Regions from separate parts of the Sporosarcina sp. FA15 genome, predicted to be linked through region 1. Evidence: riboswitches for the same ligand, from Rfam matches in the RefSeq annotation. Region 1 holds a riboswitch; each other region holds the start of a gene.
What was found. A riboswitch is a leader RNA that binds a small molecule or an ion and turns the genes downstream of it on or off. The one in region 1 is predicted to bind S-adenosylmethionine.
Positions count from the first base shown of each region.

Region 2: another riboswitch for S-adenosylmethionine. It lies ahead of ACP8HG_RS17310 (cyclase family protein); the one in region 1 lies ahead of ACP8HG_RS19765 (MFS transporter).
Region 3: another riboswitch for S-adenosylmethionine. It lies ahead of ACP8HG_RS01675 (methionine ABC transporter ATP-binding protein); the one in region 1 lies ahead of ACP8HG_RS19765 (MFS transporter).
Region 4: another riboswitch for S-adenosylmethionine. It lies ahead of ACP8HG_RS21810 (methionine ABC transporter ATP-binding protein); the one in region 1 lies ahead of ACP8HG_RS19765 (MFS transporter).

Region 1 covers NZ_CP188818.1:4,153,501-4,157,911, reverse strand. The annotation lists gene ACP8HG_RS19780 (methionine biosynthesis PLP-dependent protein) at 1-666, shown strand, start outside; gene metC (cystathionine beta-lyase) at 663-1,847, shown strand; gene ACP8HG_RS19770 (5-methyltetrahydropteroyltriglutamate--homocysteine S-methyltransferase) at 1,894-3,012, shown strand; SAM riboswitch class I at 3,041-3,151, shown strand; gene ACP8HG_RS19765 (MFS transporter) at 3,234-4,411, shown strand, end outside.
Region 2 covers NZ_CP188818.1:3,670,132-3,674,542, forward strand. The annotation lists gene ureG (urease accessory protein UreG) at 1-4, shown strand, start outside; gene ACP8HG_RS17295 (urease accessory protein UreD) at 72-803, shown strand; gene ACP8HG_RS17300 (hypothetical protein) at 851-1,243, opposite strand; gene ACP8HG_RS17305 (acyl-CoA thioesterase) at 1,347-1,823, shown strand; SAM riboswitch class I at 2,020-2,134, shown strand; gene ACP8HG_RS17310 (cyclase family protein) at 2,362-3,099, shown strand; gene ACP8HG_RS17315 (5-methyltetrahydropteroyltriglutamate--homocysteine S-methyltransferase) at 3,262-4,374, shown strand.
Region 3 covers NZ_CP188818.1:325,611-330,021, forward strand. The annotation lists gene ACP8HG_RS01665 (GNAT family N-acetyltransferase) at 1-469, shown strand, start outside; gene ACP8HG_RS01670 (pyridoxal phosphate-dependent aminotransferase) at 763-1,932, opposite strand; SAM riboswitch class I at 2,434-2,544, shown strand; gene ACP8HG_RS01675 (methionine ABC transporter ATP-binding protein) at 2,650-3,663, shown strand; gene ACP8HG_RS01680 (methionine ABC transporter permease) at 3,653-4,324, shown strand; gene ACP8HG_RS01685 (MetQ/NlpA family ABC transporter substrate-binding protein) at 4,342-4,411, shown strand, end outside.
Region 4 covers NZ_CP188818.1:4,554,308-4,558,718, forward strand. The annotation lists gene ACP8HG_RS21790 (arsenate reductase family protein) at 1-301, shown strand, start outside; gene gcvH (glycine cleavage system protein GcvH) at 377-760, shown strand; gene ACP8HG_RS21800 (toprim domain-containing protein) at 835-1,176, shown strand; gene ACP8HG_RS21805 (thioredoxin family protein) at 1,191-1,490, shown strand; SAM riboswitch class I at 1,545-1,650, shown strand; gene ACP8HG_RS21810 (methionine ABC transporter ATP-binding protein) at 1,875-2,900, shown strand; gene ACP8HG_RS21815 (methionine ABC transporter permease) at 2,893-3,561, shown strand; gene ACP8HG_RS21820 (MetQ/NlpA family ABC transporter substrate-binding protein) at 3,631-4,411, shown strand, end outside.

The DNA.
Region 1 (4,411 bases):
GAATTTGATATTCGGCAGTATGCAGAACTGGCTCAAAAGCATGATTTACTGTTGATTGTCGACAATACATTTTTAACGCCTTATTTCCAGAGACCGATTGAATTCGGGGCTGACATTGTCATGCACAGCGCAACGAAATATATCGGTGGACATAACGATGTCCTCGCGGGACTTGTCGTTGCAAAAGGTGAAAAACTTTGCGAACAACTTGCCGCCAACCATAATGCTATCGGCGCAGTCCTCTCCCCTTCCGATTCTTGGCTAATCATCAGAGGGCTGAAAACACTGCATTTAAGAATGAAACAGCATGATGAAAACGCGAAAATAATCGTCAATTATTTGAAAGATGAACCACTTGTTACGGACGTTCTCTATCCAGGAAAAGGTGGAATGCTATCATTTCGACTGAACGATAGTGAATCGGTCGGGCCATTCCTTGAAAATCTGCAGCTCATTACATTTGCGGAAAGTCTAGGCGGAGTGGAAAGTTTCATTACTTATCCAGCAACGCAAACCCATGCCGATATTCCTCGTGAAGAACGAATACGACGTGGCGTCTGCGACCGACTTTTACGTTTCTCTGTCGGAGTCGAGGAGGCTGACGATTTGATCGCAGATTTGAAGCAAGTGTTTGCAACTTTGAATAGCGGGGTGCTACAACGATGAGTTTGAATAAAGAACGGTTGGAAACGACTATTATCCATGCTTCGACACGCGGGGATTACGAACAAAAAACAGGTGCTGTCAACGTTCCTATCTACTTATCTTCAACGTTCCATCAGGAAAGCTTCGATGCATTTGGACCGTATGATTATAGCCGTTCGGGCAATCCAACGAGGGATGCGTTGGAAAAAACGATTGCCTCACTAGAAGGCGGTTCGCGCGGATTGGCCTTCGCTTCCGGAATGGCTGCCATCTCGGCTACATTTATGCTCCTTTCTTCGGGTGACCATATCGTGGTTACCGAAGATGTCTACGGCGGCACATACCGATTCGTAACCGAGGTATTACCGAAATTCGGTATCGACCATACATTTGTAGATCTAGTGAATGTAGATGAAACCGCACGTGCAATCCGTCCAAATACAAAAGTAATCTATATTGAAACACCATCCAACCCGCGTTTGGGCATTACAGATATTGAAGCGATTGTTGAACTTGCAAAATTGAATGACTGTCTGACGTTTCTCGACAACACATTCATGTCGCCACTTTACCAGCGTCCACTAGATCTTGGAGTTGATATCGTTGTTCATAGTGCTACCAAGTTTTTATCGGGGCATAGCGATATCATTGCTGGGCTAGCGGTTACAAAGGGGGAAGAACTTGGCAATCGATTGGCCTTCATTCAAAATTCTTTCGGCTCTATTCTAGGCGCACAAGATTCTTACGCGCTAATCCAAGGAATTAAAACGCTAGGTGCCCGTTTAACACAGTCATCCGAATCGGCGAGTAAAATAGCCTCGTACTTGAACGACCACCCGTTAGTAGAAGAGGTGTTTTATCCAGGGTTAGCAAGTCATCCAGGACACGCAATCCACTCGAAACAATCGACAAGTCCAGGCGCTGTCTTATCTTTCCGTTTGCCAAACAGAGATGCAGCAAAGGCCTTTGTTGAAAACGTTCGGATACCCGTTTTCGCAGTAAGTCTAGGCGGAGTTGAATCAATTCTCTCCTATCCTGCAACGATGTCCCATGCCGCCATGCCTAAAGAACAACGGGAGAAACGTGGTATTACCGATGGTCTGCTACGTTTTTCTGTTGGACTCGAGCATGTCGATGACTTGATTGCCGATTTTGATCAAGCCTTGATTAAAACAAGTGAAAAAGTTGCCATACCTAATTAAGTACCATTAAAGAAAACATTATTATATTGGAAAGAAGGAATTTAAATTGACAAAACCTATAGCCGAACAAACTTTGACGAAAGCACCATTTAAAGCAGATCACGTCGGGAGCTTTTTAAGACCAGAACGCCTAAAGCAGGCGCGTTTGCAAAGAGAAACCGGTGATATCACTGCCGAGGAATTACGCACAATCGAAGACGAAGAAATTACAAAGCTCGTCGAAAAGCAAAAAGAAGCTGGACTTAATTCTGTGACGGACGGAGAATTCCGCCGTAAATGGTGGCATTTTGACTTCCTTTCTGGCTTTGACGGCGTTGAGTTTTTCGAAACAGATAAAGGACTCCAATTCAATGGTGTTGTAACGAAAGCACACGGCATTAGAGTGACAGGAAAAATTGGGTTTAGCGACCATTACATGATTGAACACTTCAAGTTCCTGAAAAGTATCGCAGGTGATGCAGTCGCAAAATTCACGATTCCAAGCCCGAATATGCTGATTCACAGAGCGACATTCGAAGAAGGCATCTATGCAAATGACGAAGAGTTATTTGATGACTTGGTTACAGCCTATCAAGACGTAATTCAAGCACTGTACGATGAGGGATGTCGTTATCTTCAAATCGATGACACGTCTTGGGCTTCCTTCTTATCGGAAGAAGGAAGGGAAACATTGAAAGCGAAGGGGCAAAATCCTGACAAACTTGTACAACTATCGGCACGTGCCATCAATGAATCCATCGCGAAAAGGCCTGCCGACTTGCTCGTGACGATGCATATTTGCCGCGGCAACTTCAAATCGACCTATTTTTCTAGTGGTGGCTACGAGGATGTATCCGAAACAATTTTCGGCGGATTAGATGTTGACGGTCTTTTCCTTGAGTTTGACGACGAACGCTCCGGCAGTTTTGAACCGTTGCGCCATGTCAATCGCCCTGACCTTTTCGTCGTATTAGGCTTGATCACCTCTAAATTCGGCGAATTAGAGGCCCCTGAACTGCTTAAAGCAAGAATAGCAGAGGCCACAAAGTATGTTCCTTTAGATCAACTATGCTTAAGCCCACAATGCGGCTTCGCATCAACAGAAGAAGGTAATCAGTTAACTGAAGAACAACAATGGGAAAAAGTTCGTCATGTTGTAACTATCGCGCAAGACGTTTGGCAGTAACCTTTACAAATTAAATAGGCTAATAAAACTCTTATGAAGAGCGGTGGAGGGGCTGGCCCTATGAAACCCGGCAACCATTCAACAATCATGTTGATAAGGTGCTAATTCCTGCAAAGCACTATGCTTTGGAAAATGAGAGGGTATTTTCTCTCGAATGCCTCTCTACTAACACAGTGGAGGGGCATTTTGTTTTATTAACAATAGAATTGGATGTGTGAGGAATGAAAAAGGAAGGCTTGCAAAGGTATCATACGATTTGGGGCTTGTTATTTTTAGGTTGGTTTGTTTCTTACGTTGACCGGGTTGCAACTGGGCCGATCATTACATATATGATTGAAAATGAAGTTTCTTTTTTTGCAGACGTGGCAAACCCCCATGGAATTGGCGGATTGATTGGTAGTTTATTTTTTGCCGGTTTTATGTTAATGCAATTTCCTGGTGGCTACTTTGGGGACAGGTTTGGCTATCGTGCTATTATCATTTTAAGTATTGTTTGGGCTGGAATCGCCACTTTATTAACGGGTTTGGTGGGAGGCCTTGTTGCATTTATTCTTTTCCGAATCCTACTCGGGCTAGGCGAAGGCGTTTTTTATTCGAATGACCGCTCTTATATTGCCTATCATACACCTCCTGAAAAAGTTGGATTAGGAATGGGCGTGGCGCTTACCGGATTATCTGTTGGTCTGACAGCGGGCACACTTGGCGTCCCTTATCTTATTACAGTCGCAGAACCATTTATGGGTGAAGGGGCTTGGCGCTTTCCTTTTTTCGTGACCGGAACAATTACACTCATTATTGCACTCCTACTATTTAAATATATGAAGCCCAAAAACGATTCAAGTGCTTCTGTAGATTTAACTTCACCTGGTATTAAAGCACAGTTTGGCAAAGGGCTATTGTACATGTCCATGTACTCCGCCGTTTTTCTTGTCATAGTGATGGGCATCTATTACTTTTCCGTCAAACTAGGTCTATCCTCTATCGCGATTGCGGTCATTCTTGTTGCACTTTGTCCGCTCTTAATACTTTATTTATACACAACGAAGAAGTCTGAAATAAAACCGTTAATAGCGAATAAGAATCTTTTCTTATTGTACTTGTTCTTTATCCCTATCATGTGGCATCTATGGTTTTACGGATTTTGGTCCGTCTCTATCGTCAAAGATTTCGGTGGCGGTGCGTTAATGGCTGCCGCTTTGATTGCATCGTTTAATGGTTTGGCCGGAATCATTGGTTTTCCTCTTGGCGGCAAAATTTCTGACATAGTGGCCAATCGTCCAAATGGGCGACGTAACGTCCTTGCTGTACTAACCGCTGTACTGACTGTAACTATTTTTATATTTGCAGTCTATGTCATGATGGGCAATAACAACCCCATCGTTATGTCTGTCATTTTGTT
Region 2 (4,411 bases), 480 kb from region 1:
TTAAGCCGTCTCGCGCCATCCACCACGGAAAACTTGACTTGGAATTTGAGCCAAGAAGAGGCTACACACGGATGCCTCATGTTTTCCAACAGCCTCCATTGAAGGCGAGTCGTGAACTGTACGAAGGGAAAAACCCGACAGCGACTGTCTACATAATGGAGTCCTCTGGAGGCATGGTCGCCGGGGATCGAAATGACATTACAGTGAAGCTTGCTCCAGATAGTAGCGTAAGGTTGGTTCAGCAGTCCGCTTTAAAGATCTATCCATCGCATACCGGAGACACTTGTGTACAGACCATTAACATCGAACTCGGAGAAGGGGCACGCCTTGAATGGATGCCAGAAGTAATTATTCCTTTTGTAGATGCAAAATTCCGAGGTGACACGACACTTCGAATCGCACGCGATGCAACCATATTATGGGGTGAAATCGTTGCCCCAGGACGTGAAAAGCGCGGTGAGATATTTGACTACCAATCGTTCAATACGAATTTCAAAATTTTTGTCGAGGATGAATTAATTGCTTTTGACTCTCTGCATTTCTCACCAAAAGAAACGGCACTTGGTGATATCGGTGTACTGGAAACTGCAATGTATATCGGTTCAATCTGGCTCGTATCGCCGAAAGCCGCAGATGTCGACGTCCGCGCAATACAAGAAACATTGCGGGTTGAAGAAGGTTTAAAAGCTGGTATGACAAGGCTTGAAGGAAATGCAATCCATTGCAGATGGCTTGCCGTTGATCAGTGGACGATGCAGGAAGAGATGAAGCGTGTATACGCGTTGTTGGCAGAAATAGTTTAAGAGGACACTCCAATGAGGGGTGTCCTCTTTGGGTTTGATGTTTTACATCACTTCGATACCCTTTTTTTATTCCATTTTTTTATTAAAAAATCCATCAACCAGGTATAGAGAAACATCGAACCGACTAGGACAACAGCGATGTAAATGTATTGCAAGAAAACTGGAATGTTATACTTCTTTATGAAATCCCCTGAATAAAGCATGATGAAAACCAGCGCTATAAGAAGTACAATCATACCTATCGCATAAATAACCATAGTACTTAGAGGCGTTGTCCGAAGTGTCTTACGGATGGAATCCCTAGATTTTAAAGCTCTTATAAGTAGATATAAAAATAATACGAGTGATAGATAGTCATTTGCTACAAACAATAAAATAAGTCCAAGTAATATAATCGACCAGGTGATTTTTTCATAGTATTTATCAATAAATTTCAGCATTAATCTTCCCCCAGTATGTGTATACTATATATACGGAATGATTGATGGAAAAGTTTCCTTTTATCACAAATTGAATATGTTCTACTACAAAGGAGTTTGTCGTATGCAAGAAAAAAGACCAATGGGCCAATCACGAACAATCCAGACGAAGCTAGTACTGCCGCCAGATACCAATCATCTGCAGACAATTTTCGGCGGAAAAGTTCTCGCGTATATAGATGAAATCGCTGATATCACGGCAATGAAACATTCAAAAACAGCGGTTGTAACTGCTTCAATCGATTCAGTCGATTTTGTATCGTCGGCGCGTGTTGGAGATGTACTTGAACTTGAGGCAATTGTCACGTCAACAGGCCGTACATCGATGGAAGTGTTTGTATCGGTCCATTCAATGAACCTGCTTACGGGCGAAACAAAACTAACAACCGAATCCTTCCTAACGATGGTTGCCATGGATGAAAATAACAAGCCTACTCCTGTGCCGGGCATTTATCCGGAAACAGAGGCTGAAAAGAGTCTATTTGAAACAGGCCCCGCACGCCGTGAACATCGGAAATTGCGGAGTGAGATGAAACATTAAATAATTTGTTATGGAAAAGCCCACGCAAGTTGTGGGTTTTTTTCCGTTGTGCCGCGTATCATTTCAAAGCCATTTCTACTTTTCACATAAAATGTTTCATTGTAAAAACTAGTATAATCTAAATAATTAATGTTTTGTGTATTGACAATCTATTCGGAAGACTGTATTGTACTAATTAACAACTAAATACGTAACTTTCTTATCCAGAGAGGTGTAGGGACTGGCCCGATGATACCTCAGCAACAGACTTGTAAAAGTACTGTGCTAATTCCAGAAGCGTAAGTGTAATGCTTACTGCTTGGAGATGAGAAGAGCAAATAGCGAATTCGCCAAAACCTCTTCTTGAAATTTAGAAGAGGTTTTTTGTTTCGTCTAGGCTCCGGGCGCCAGATGCTTGGGTCATAAGTTAAAGCTGCTCTGCGGCAAAGAACGCCGCTACGCATCTTCATCTTATGCCTGACGCATCTAAGCGGGCGCCCTTCGCTTTTGTTACTTCTGGAGACTAAAGTTACCTTCAAAAAATGAAGGGAGAATTATTGTGTCAAATGAATTAATCAATGCAATTGCTTTATTAAAAAAGAAAGAATGGGTTGATTTAACACATACTTTCGGGCCTGACTCACCCCGTTTTTCAGCATTTGATGCAGCAGAGTTTACAACATTATTTGATCACGATGATGGATTTTTCGCACAGAGCTTTAAATTTGCGGGACAGTACGGCACACATATTGATGCACCAATTCACTTCGTTCGTGATACAAGATACTTGGATGAATTGGGTTTGAAAGAATTGGTATTACCGCTGGTGGTCATCGATAAATCGAAAGAATCTGATGCAAACCATGATTTTACATTAACTGTTGAAGATATTCTGAAGTTTGAAGCTCAGCACGGGCAAATTGAGGCAGGTACATTTGTGGCATTACGCACAGATTGTGGCAAACGCTGGCCGGATAATGAGGCATTTTGCAATAAAGATGCCGATGGGAATAACCGTATACCGGGTTGGGGCCTTGCTGCTTTGAAGTTTTTATTTGATGAAAGAAAAGTAAAGGCTGTCGGTCATGAAACTTTCGATACGGATTCAGCCATTGATTTTCAAAAGAACCAAGCTCTGTTAGGTGAATATTATGTTCTTGAACAAGATACCTACCAAATTGAGCTATTAACAAACCTAGATAAAGTGCCCTCAAAAGGCGCGGTCATTTTTAACATCGTTCCGAAGCCAGAAAAAGCATCGGGATTCCCAGTCCGCTCATTCGCGATCCTGCCGTAAGAAAAGAAAAAGGGCCCGCTCATTCGCGCTCCCGCCGTAAGAAAAGAAAAAAGGTCCGCTCATTCGCGTAATAGCCATAAGAAAAAAAGAGGATTTGCTCATTTGCACTCCTGACCTAATAAAACCGTAATTTACTTCTAAAAAAGAAAGAAGGAATATACCATGACAAATCAATCGACAACACTAACGAAAGCACCATTCAGAGCGGATCACGTTGGAAGTTTACTACGACCAGATAATTTGCATAAAGCGCGCAAAGACTTCAAAGAAGGCATAGTTACTGCACAACAATTACGAGAAGTAGAAACACAGGAAATTAAACGGGTGGTTGATAAGCAAATCGAAGTTGGCTTGGAACTTGTAACAGACGGTGAATTTAGACGTACGTGGTGGCATTTAGACTTCTTGGAGCATTTGAACGGAATTGAAGGGTATGTGCCAGAGACTGGCTACGTATTTGATGGTATTGAAACAGAACGATATAACGTTCGAAACACAGGCAAGATTTCGTTTGACCCTAATCATCCATTCATTCAAGACTTTGTTGAGTTTAATGAAATCGTAGGCGGCCGTGCCGTTGCGAAACAAACGATTCCAAGTCCGAATCAGCTCTTTAATATCGGAATTCGTGATGAAACGATTTACCCTGACATTGAAGAATTTGCCAAAGATGTTATTCAAGCATACAAAGATGCTTTGAAAGCATTTTACGAAGCTGGTGTACGCTACTTGCAGTTGGATGATGTCTATATTGCGGGGCTTTCTGCGCCGAATATCCCGTTTAACGACGGAGCCTATTCAAGAGAACAACTAATCGACTTGGCACTACGCGTCATTAATGGCGTTTTGGAAGACAAACCTGAAGATCTTTTCGTAACAACACACCTATGTCGTGGAAATTACCAATCGACGTGGGCGTTTGAGGGAAGCTACGCACTGATTGCACCCACACTTCTTGCAAAAGAAAAAGTGGATGGCTTCTTCCTTGAATATGATGACGAGCGTTCAGGAGACTTTAAACCGTTGGATCATGTGCCAAACGGCGGAGCGAAGGTTGTCCTTGGTGTTGTTACTTCGAAAAATGGAGAAATGGAAGACAAGGATGCGGTCATTGCGCGTATTCAAGAAGCCGCACAATACGTGCCACTTGAACAACTATGCTTAAGTCCGCAATGCGGATTCGCTTCAACGCATCACGGCAATAAGCTAACAGAAGAGCAACAATGGGAAAAGTTGAAATTCATTGTGGACGTGGCAAAGGAAGTTTGGGGTTAAACTGATAAACCGGAACAAGGCTCATATGCTTTGTTCC
Region 3 (4,411 bases), 790 kb from region 1:
ATTGTATCGATTAGATAATATAGATGAAACACTTGAACACAGTCCAGGCTCTTGGCGTTTGGCAAATACGGATGATTGTTCACTCATTGAGATGTGGTTCAACTTGTTTGAGGAAGATGCAGGACTTCCGCTAACAGCAGTGGAAGATGTGAAAAGTCGAGTTGCATCATTTGTAGCCGAACAGGAAGTATTTTTGTGGGAGGATAATGGCAAAGTAGTTTCCATGATGAAAAAAGCCCGACCGACAAATCATGGCGTAACTGTCTCCCTTGTATTTACACCAAAGGAAGAGCGAAAGAAAGGCTACGCGCGGACGATGGTAGCAGCTGGAACAAAGGAACTTCTAAAAAAATATGATTTTTGTGTGCTTTACACTGATTTGATGAATCCGACAGCAAATAAAATCTACCAAGAGATCGGCTACAAGAGAATTGCAGATTCTATACAGATTGGATTTAGCTTGAAATGAAAAAGGTGTGATCTTTATAGGAAATCTGAATCACATAGTTGATCGAAATTTATATGAAAATATCTGATATGGGAAAAATTAATTCCGAAACTAGAAGATAAATATGACACAAACAATCACAATAACTAGCTGGAAAGTACAGAGAAGAAGGCGTGGCTGGATCCATCATGTGATAAGTCCAAATGATATTCGCTCTTTTCAATGTTTCTAACGAACTAAGAATATTTCATGTCAAAAAAGCCAAGAATAGAAAACTCCTGGCTTTTTTGATATGAAATTCAAATTAAATTATTTTATCGTGAAAAAATATCGAGTTTTTCAATTCGTGCAACTGCTTCTTTTAAACGGTCTTCACTTTCCAATAAGCCAACACGTATATATCCTTCACCATACCTTCCAAAAGCATGGCCCGGTGCTACGGCAATGTCTGCTTTGTCTAATAGTAACTTGGTGAATGATTCGCTTGTATATCCTTCTGGTACAGGTAACCAAGCGAAGAAAGATGCAGCGGGCGCGATGACATCCCAACCGATTCGTTTACATTCGGAAATTAAGACATTCCGGCGGCTTTCGTAAAGTGAAACGAGCTCATCCACACAATCCTGGCTTCCCGATAATGCCTCTGTTGCTGCGCGCTGAATTGCTGGGAATATATCTATGAATAAATGATCCTGCAATAAGCTGATTGCTTCGATAATATCGGCATTACCGATGGCAAAACCGACCCGCCATCCCGCCATATTATACGTTTTTGACAATGTGTACATTTCAATTCCAACTTCTTTTGCACCTTCTGCTTGCAGGAAACTGACAGGTTTCGCACCGTCAAAACCGATTCCACCATAGGCAAAGTCATGCAAAATTGCAATATCATTGTCTTTTGCCAAAGCAATCGTTTCTTCGAAAAATGGAAGTGTGGCTGTTGCGCTTGTTGGGTTATTTGGATAGTTCAAATACATTAATTTTGCTTGCTTCTTTTGTTCATCGGAAAGAGCAGAGTAATCAGGTAAAAAATCGTTTTCTGCAAGTAATGGCATTAAATCGTATTTAATATTGGCTAAGCTTACACTCGATAAATAATCGGGATATCCCGGATCCGGCAATAAAAGTAATTCATCTTCGTTCATAATCGCGAGGGGTAACTCGACCAATCCAGGTTTTGTTCCAAATAGAATCGCTACCTCTGTTTTAGGATCAATATGAACATCGTATTCTCGTTTATAAAAGTCAGCAACAGCCTGTTTTAATTCGGCAGTCCCTCTGAAAGGGGAGTATCCATGTGTTGTTGGATCTTCGACTGCTTCTTGGAGTGCTTTTATAATATGTGGAGGTGTCGGTTGATCGGGATTTCCACGCCCCAAGTTAATAACGTCGCGTCCTTCAGAAAGTGCTTCTTGTACGTTTCGAACAAGTGATGCGAAAAAGTGCGGTGGTAGGTTCTTGAGTCGATTTGATAGTGCCATGTAATAACCTCTCTTCTATGTAATCCAATCTTTAGTGTAAAAGAGTAAGATAGTATAAGTTTTTCACTTGGAGCAGTATCTAGACTCCAGCGCTTGTCGGGTCTACCAAGGCGCTTGCGCTTTTCTTATTGTCTAGCTCCAGGAGCCAGCCGCTCGGAGGCCCACAGGAAGTGGGTCACCTAGCCATTGCCGCAGGACGCGGCGTACTTAGGCTAGGTTCCTTGAAAGCAATCCAGCTATGTGGCAAAGAGCGCCACGTCGTGCCTGCAAGGATGCAGGTATGCAGTCGTTGCGACAGGACGTCGCGCTCTTAGACTGCCTTCCCCTGGATCGACTTATGCCTGTCGCGTCTAGACGGCGCCTTCCGCTTTTCTTATTGTCAGTATACATGGAATGAAATGAAAATGATAATAAATTGTTATATATCAGAACATATTATGTTGACAATCTTATTGAGACATACTAATATGAAACTTATCAATCAAAATAATTACATAATGGTACTTATCAAGAGAGACTGAGGGATAGGCCCGATGACGTCCAGCAACCCCTTGCGTAATGTAAGGAAGGTGCTAACTCCTACAGAGTGAATTTCATTCTGAAAGATGAGCTGAAACCTTTTTATTTTCGGTGCTTCTTTCATATATGAGAGAAGCATTTTTATATGGTCAGACATCTGAGATTTCGTACTTCTATTTATAGAAAGAGGAGAATTGCATGATTCAAATTCAAAACGTATCAAAAGTATACAAAACAAAAGAGAGAATCGTGACTGGTGTTGATAATGTCTCACTCGACATTAACACAGGAGAAATTTTCGGAATCGTAGGTTACTCAGGTGCAGGGAAGAGTTCTCTTATCCGTTGTCTAAATTTGTTGGAAAAACCAACGAGCGGAACGATCTTAGTAGATGGATTAAATTTGATGAAGTTACGGGGGAATAATCTCCGTCAGGCACGTCTGAAAATAGGAATGATTTTTCAACACTTTTATTTAATCAGCCAAAAGACAGTATATGAAAATATAGCATTTGCTTTACGGGCAGCCAAAACGCCTGCCAATAAAATAAACGCTCGGGTAACGGACTTACTAGAAATGGTTGGCCTCTCGGATAAACGGGATGTTTATCCTGCGCAGCTGAGTGGTGGCCAGAAGCAGCGGGTAGGTATTGCCCGAGCACTAGCGAATAATCCTTCAGTGTTACTGTGTGATGAAGCAACATCTGCATTAGATCCAAATACGACGCTATCTATTTTAAGGCTGTTGAAGAAAATAAATAAAGAATTACAGATTACAATCGTTCTAATAACACACGAGATGAATGTCGTGAAAGAAATTTGTGATCGCATGGCAATTATGCAAGATGGAAAAGTGATTGAAGAAGGACAAGTATATGATATATTTTCAGATCCTCAAGAAGAATTGACGAAAGAATTTATTAGTAGTGTTGTGTCATTTGATGTGCCGTCAATAATTTTGAGCAAGTGCACGGGCAAACTGGTCAAAGTCATGTTTAAAGGTGATGTCGCAGGCGATGGAATTATCTCAGATACTGTGCAGCAATTTACTATACAAGGTAATTTCCTACACGGCTCCATTGAATATATTCAAGAAAGGCCACTCGGTACTTTCCTGATGGAACTAAAAGGCGAGGATGACGAAATAGAAAAGGCAATTGCCTATATGTCATCACGAGCTGCTCAAGTGGAGGTAATTGACAATGGGAATTGATTTACAACACGTTATAGAGTTAATGCCTGATATTACAAAAGCATTTGGGGAAACACTTTATATGATAAGTATTTCTCTCGTTATCGCACTTGTTATTGGGCTTCCGCTAGGGATTTTGCTGTTCACTACCGATAAAGGCTTATTTTTAGAAAATCGGGCATTGAACTCAGTTATTGGCTTTATCGTCAATATGGTCCGTTCTGTGCCGTTTATTATTTTACTCGTCGCGTTAATCCCTTTAACGATTTTAATAGTAGGTACTCCGATTGGCCCTGGGGCTGCTAGTGTTTCATTATCTGCGGCAGCAATCCCTTTTTTCGCAAGAATTGTGGAGACTTCACTAAGAGAGATTGATAAAGGTGTTATCGAAGCTGCAATCGCTGTTGGTGCAACTCCGTGGATGATTATCAAAGATGTACTATTGCCTGAAGCAAAAACAAGTATTATTCAAGGCGTGACACTTACAGTAATTAGTTTAGTCGCCTATTCAGCAATGGCTGGTGTTGTTGGTGGTGGCGGAATCGGGGATTTAGCAATTCGATTCGGCTACTATCGTTACGACAATACAATAATGGTAGTGACCGTGGTGATATTAATACTATTTGTACAAGTAATTCAGTTTGCAGGAGATCGGATTTCAAAAGTAATTGATAAACGATGATGGGGAGAGAGAAAATTATGAAAAAGTTTCTATTAGTTGTATTAGTACTTGTAGTTGGAACCGCACTAGCTGCTTGTGGTGGCAAAG
Region 4 (4,411 bases), 400 kb from region 1:
GCTTGAGACGAACAACTTGGACTTTCAGGAAGTGAACATAGCGGAAGCTCCTCCTTCAGTAGAAGAACTTGGCAAAATGATTGCGGCATCGGATTTGGAGTTGAAAAAGTTTTTCAACGTTAGTGGGACGAAATATAGAGAGCTAAACTTGAAAGACAAATTGCTCACAATGACAGATGAAGAGAAAATTAGCTTGCTGTCATCTGACGGTATGTTGATTAAGAGACCAATTGTCTTCGGTGATGGTAAGGTGACTGTCGGATTCAAGGAAGAAGAGTTCGACAAAGTATGGACTAACTGATTTCCTATCTTGTCTTTATTCGAGAAATATGACAGAATTGAAGAGAATGAAACTATTTATTTGGAGGGATACGGAATGAGCACACCAAAAGATCTGCGTTATTCTGAAGAGCATGAATGGGTAAAAGACGAAGGTGGTAACTACCGCATCGGTATTACTCACTTTGCACAATCTGAACTAGGCGATATCGTATTCGTTGAACTTCCATCTGTCGGAGATGACATCAAAGCGGACGAGCCTTTCGGAAGCGTTGAATCTGTTAAGACAGTATCAGAACTTTATGCACCAATCAGCGGAAAAGTAATTGAAGTGAATGAAGGACTTGAAGACAGCCCTGAATTTGTCAATGAATCACCGTATGAAAATGCATGGATGATCGTTGTTGAACCTTCAAATGTTTCTGAACTGGATGAACTTATGTCAGCTGAAGCGTATGAAAAAATGACTGTCGGAGAATAACTAAGACAAGGCGCCGGTACTTTTTCGGCGTTTTTTGCATCTTTATATAAAAAAGAGCGAAGGAGGGGCTTCTTGTGTCGGATGAAAGAGTAATTATCGTCGAGGGCGGTTCGGATAAGAAACGTTTGGCACGAATACTTGTTGAGCCTGTCGAAATTATTTGTACGAACGGCACAGTAAGTCCTTATCGGCTTGAAGAATTGCTTGCACCTTACGAAGAACATGAACTATTTGTCTTCGTTGATGCGGATGAAGATGGAGAAAAGACCCGTGTTTTATTCAAAAGAGAGTTCCCGGCAGCAATCCATTTGTACACAGAAAAGGTTTATCGGGAAGTGGAGACGACCCCATACAAAGTGTTGGCTACAATACTACAAGGTGCGGATTTTAAAATCAGACCGGAATTTCTAATTTAAAGGATGTAGAATTAATGGAAACTTGGACACGCGAACAATGGGAGATGGCTTTGAAAGAGTCTTCAGTGGCAGCGTTTTATTTATATACACCAATGTGTGGAACTTGTGCAGTCGCATCTAAAATGATGGAAGTTATTACCGTCATGAGACCGGGAATACCAATCGGGAAAGCAGATTTGAATTACGTACAAAATATTGCAATTGACTATGAAATCGAAAGCGTTCCTTGCCTTCTTATACAAAAGGATGGCGTTTTAACCCATAAAATTTATGCATTTCAATCAGTACCGTATCTACTTGAAGAAATAGATTGACAATAGATATGGAACTTTGATATACTTCGTCTTAACATTCAATTGAATAGGTCACTCTTATTAAGAGAGGTGGAGGGATAGTGCCCTGCGAAGCCCGGCAACCGTCACGTAAGTGAAATGGTGCCAAGTCACACAAAGCATACGCTTTGAAAGATGAGAGATTGGACAACGTTTATTTTCGATAACGTCAAGCCTTTCTGCCCGTCTGCAGGAAGGCTTTTTTGTATTGAAAAGCGGAAGGCGCCGCTCAGCCCCGACAGGCACAAGTCAGATTGCGAAGGGGGCGTACCTAAGCCACCACAGCGAACTGCCTTGTGACCCGAGGGGGTGGCGCCTGAAGCTAGACCAAATTAGTAACAAAACAATTTTTCTGAGGTGAAAAAAATGATTTATTTAACGGATATAAATAAACGATACGGTGAAGGGCCAGGCAGTATTTCAGCAGTCGAAAATGTATCGCTTGAAATTACTGACGGTGAGATTTTTGGAGTCATCGGCTATAGTGGGGCAGGAAAAAGTACGTTGATTCGACTACTGAACGGTCTTGAAATGCCAACGTCAGGTAGCGTTAAAATAGGAAGTCTAGAAATATCAGCAATTAAAGGGAAAGAGCTAAGGGAAGCACGACAAAAAGTGAGTATGATTTTCCAACACTTTAACTTACTGTGGTCTAGAACAGTGAAGGAGAATATCGCTTTCCCTCTTGAAATCGCGGGTGTACGAAAAGCCGAGCGTGATAAGAAAGTGGCGGAACTGATTGAATTAGTTGGTTTGGCTGGTCGCGAAAATGCATATCCATCCGAATTGTCTGGAGGTCAGAAACAGCGCGTAGGGATTGCTCGTGCGCTTGCAAACGACCCTGAAGTCCTTCTTTGTGACGAAGCGACTTCAGCCCTTGATCCAGAAACAACGGATTCAATACTAGACCTTCTAACAGGAATTAATGAACGACTTGGACTGACAATTGTGCTTATCACACATGAAATGCACGTTATCCGGAAAATTTGCCACAGAGTTGCAGTTATGGAGGCAGGGAAAGTTGTTGAGTTGGGAGATGTCCTGGATGTGTTCCAATCACCGAAGGAACCGATCACAAAGCGGTTTGTCTCTCAAGTGACGGAACCCGTGGAGGCGAAGCAGGCAATGGCGCATATTAAGGAAGAATTTCCTGCCGGCACGCTTATCAAGCTTGTATTTGTAGGGGAGCGGACAGAACAACCTGTCCTCGCAAGTCTTATTCGGAAATTCACTGTCGATGTGAATATCGTGCAGGGAAACATATCCCATACACATGGCGGGGCATACGGCACACTGATACTTCAGTTGCTTGGAGATTCCTCAATCATTGAGGAAGCAATTCAATACCTCAATGAAAATGATGTTCAGACGGAGGTGATCGGTAATGATTGAAAACCTTTTTCCGAATGTCGACTGGACTAAAATGTGGGAAGCAACAGTGGAAACACTCTATATGACTGCGGTTTCTACATTGTTCACTTTAGTTATTGGGTTAGGACTTGGAATTTTACTCTTCCTATCTAGTCCCGGTCAACTTTGGTCGAATAAGTTGGTCAATATTATATCAGGAGCATTCGTCAATATTTTTAGATCCATTCCGTTTATCATATTAATCATTTTACTTATTCCGTTTACGAAATTTCTTCTTGGTACAATCCGCGGACCGGATGCAGCGATGCCGGCACTTATTATTGGAGCGGCTCCGTTTTATGCAAGAATGGTGTTGATTGCATTACAGGAAATTGATAAAGGTGTAATTGAAGCTTCGAAGTCAATGGGAGCGAAAACGAGAACGATTATTTTTAAAGTTCTTATACCGGAATCGATGCCTGCACTTATTTCAGGAATTACTGTAACAGCGATTGCACTCGTCGGGTACACTGCTATGGCTGGGATTATCGGAGCAGGTGGACTTGGGACTCTTGCATACTTAGATGGATTCCAGCGTAGCCGGGAAGACGTTACACTTGCTGCAACAATCCTTATTTTAATTATCGTTTTCATCATTCAATTCATCGGGGATTTTGCGGTGAGGAAATTCGACAAGAGATAATAGTTAGTACAGTAATATCAGGCCTAGCCTGTAAATTATATAAAACATAGAAAAAGGGGAGAAAAAATCATGAAAAAGCTTTTAGGGGGAATAGTATTAGCAGTACTTGTATTGGCATTGGTAGCTTGCGGAGCGAAAAATGACAGCGATGATAAAAGTACAAGTGGGGAAGACAAAGCTGACAAAGAAACTGTTGAAGAAACGGAAATTGTCATTGGTGCATCTAACACACCGCACGCAATCATTTTAGAAAAGGCAGCACCGATATTGAAAGAAAAAGGAATTGAACTTGTCATTGAAACATACCAAGACTATATTTTGCCAAATAAAGATCTAGAATCAGGCGAATTGGATGCGAACTTCTTCCAGCACATTCCTTATTTAGATCAACAAGTAATTGACCACGGTTATAAGTTTGCGAATGCAGGAGCTATCCATATCGAACCGATGGCTGTTTACTCGACGAAATATAAATCAATTGATGAACTTCCAGACGGTGCAGTTATTATTTTTAGTAACTCAGTAGCTGAACATGGCCGTGTCCTATCTTTGTTAGAGTCGGCTGGGTTAATCAAATTGGCTGACGGAGTAGATAAAGTAACAGCTGAAGTGAAAGACATTGTTGACAACCCTAAAAATCTGGAATTTGATGCGAATTACGAACCATCACTTTTACCACAATTGTATAAAAATGATGAAGGCGATGCAGTAGTTATCAACGCAAACTATGCAATCGATGCAGGTTTGAATCCACTTGACGATTCTATCGCGATTGAAGAGACAGAGTCGCCATATGCAAACATCATCACAGTAAGAGAAGGCGATGAAAATACTGAAGCAATTAAGATTT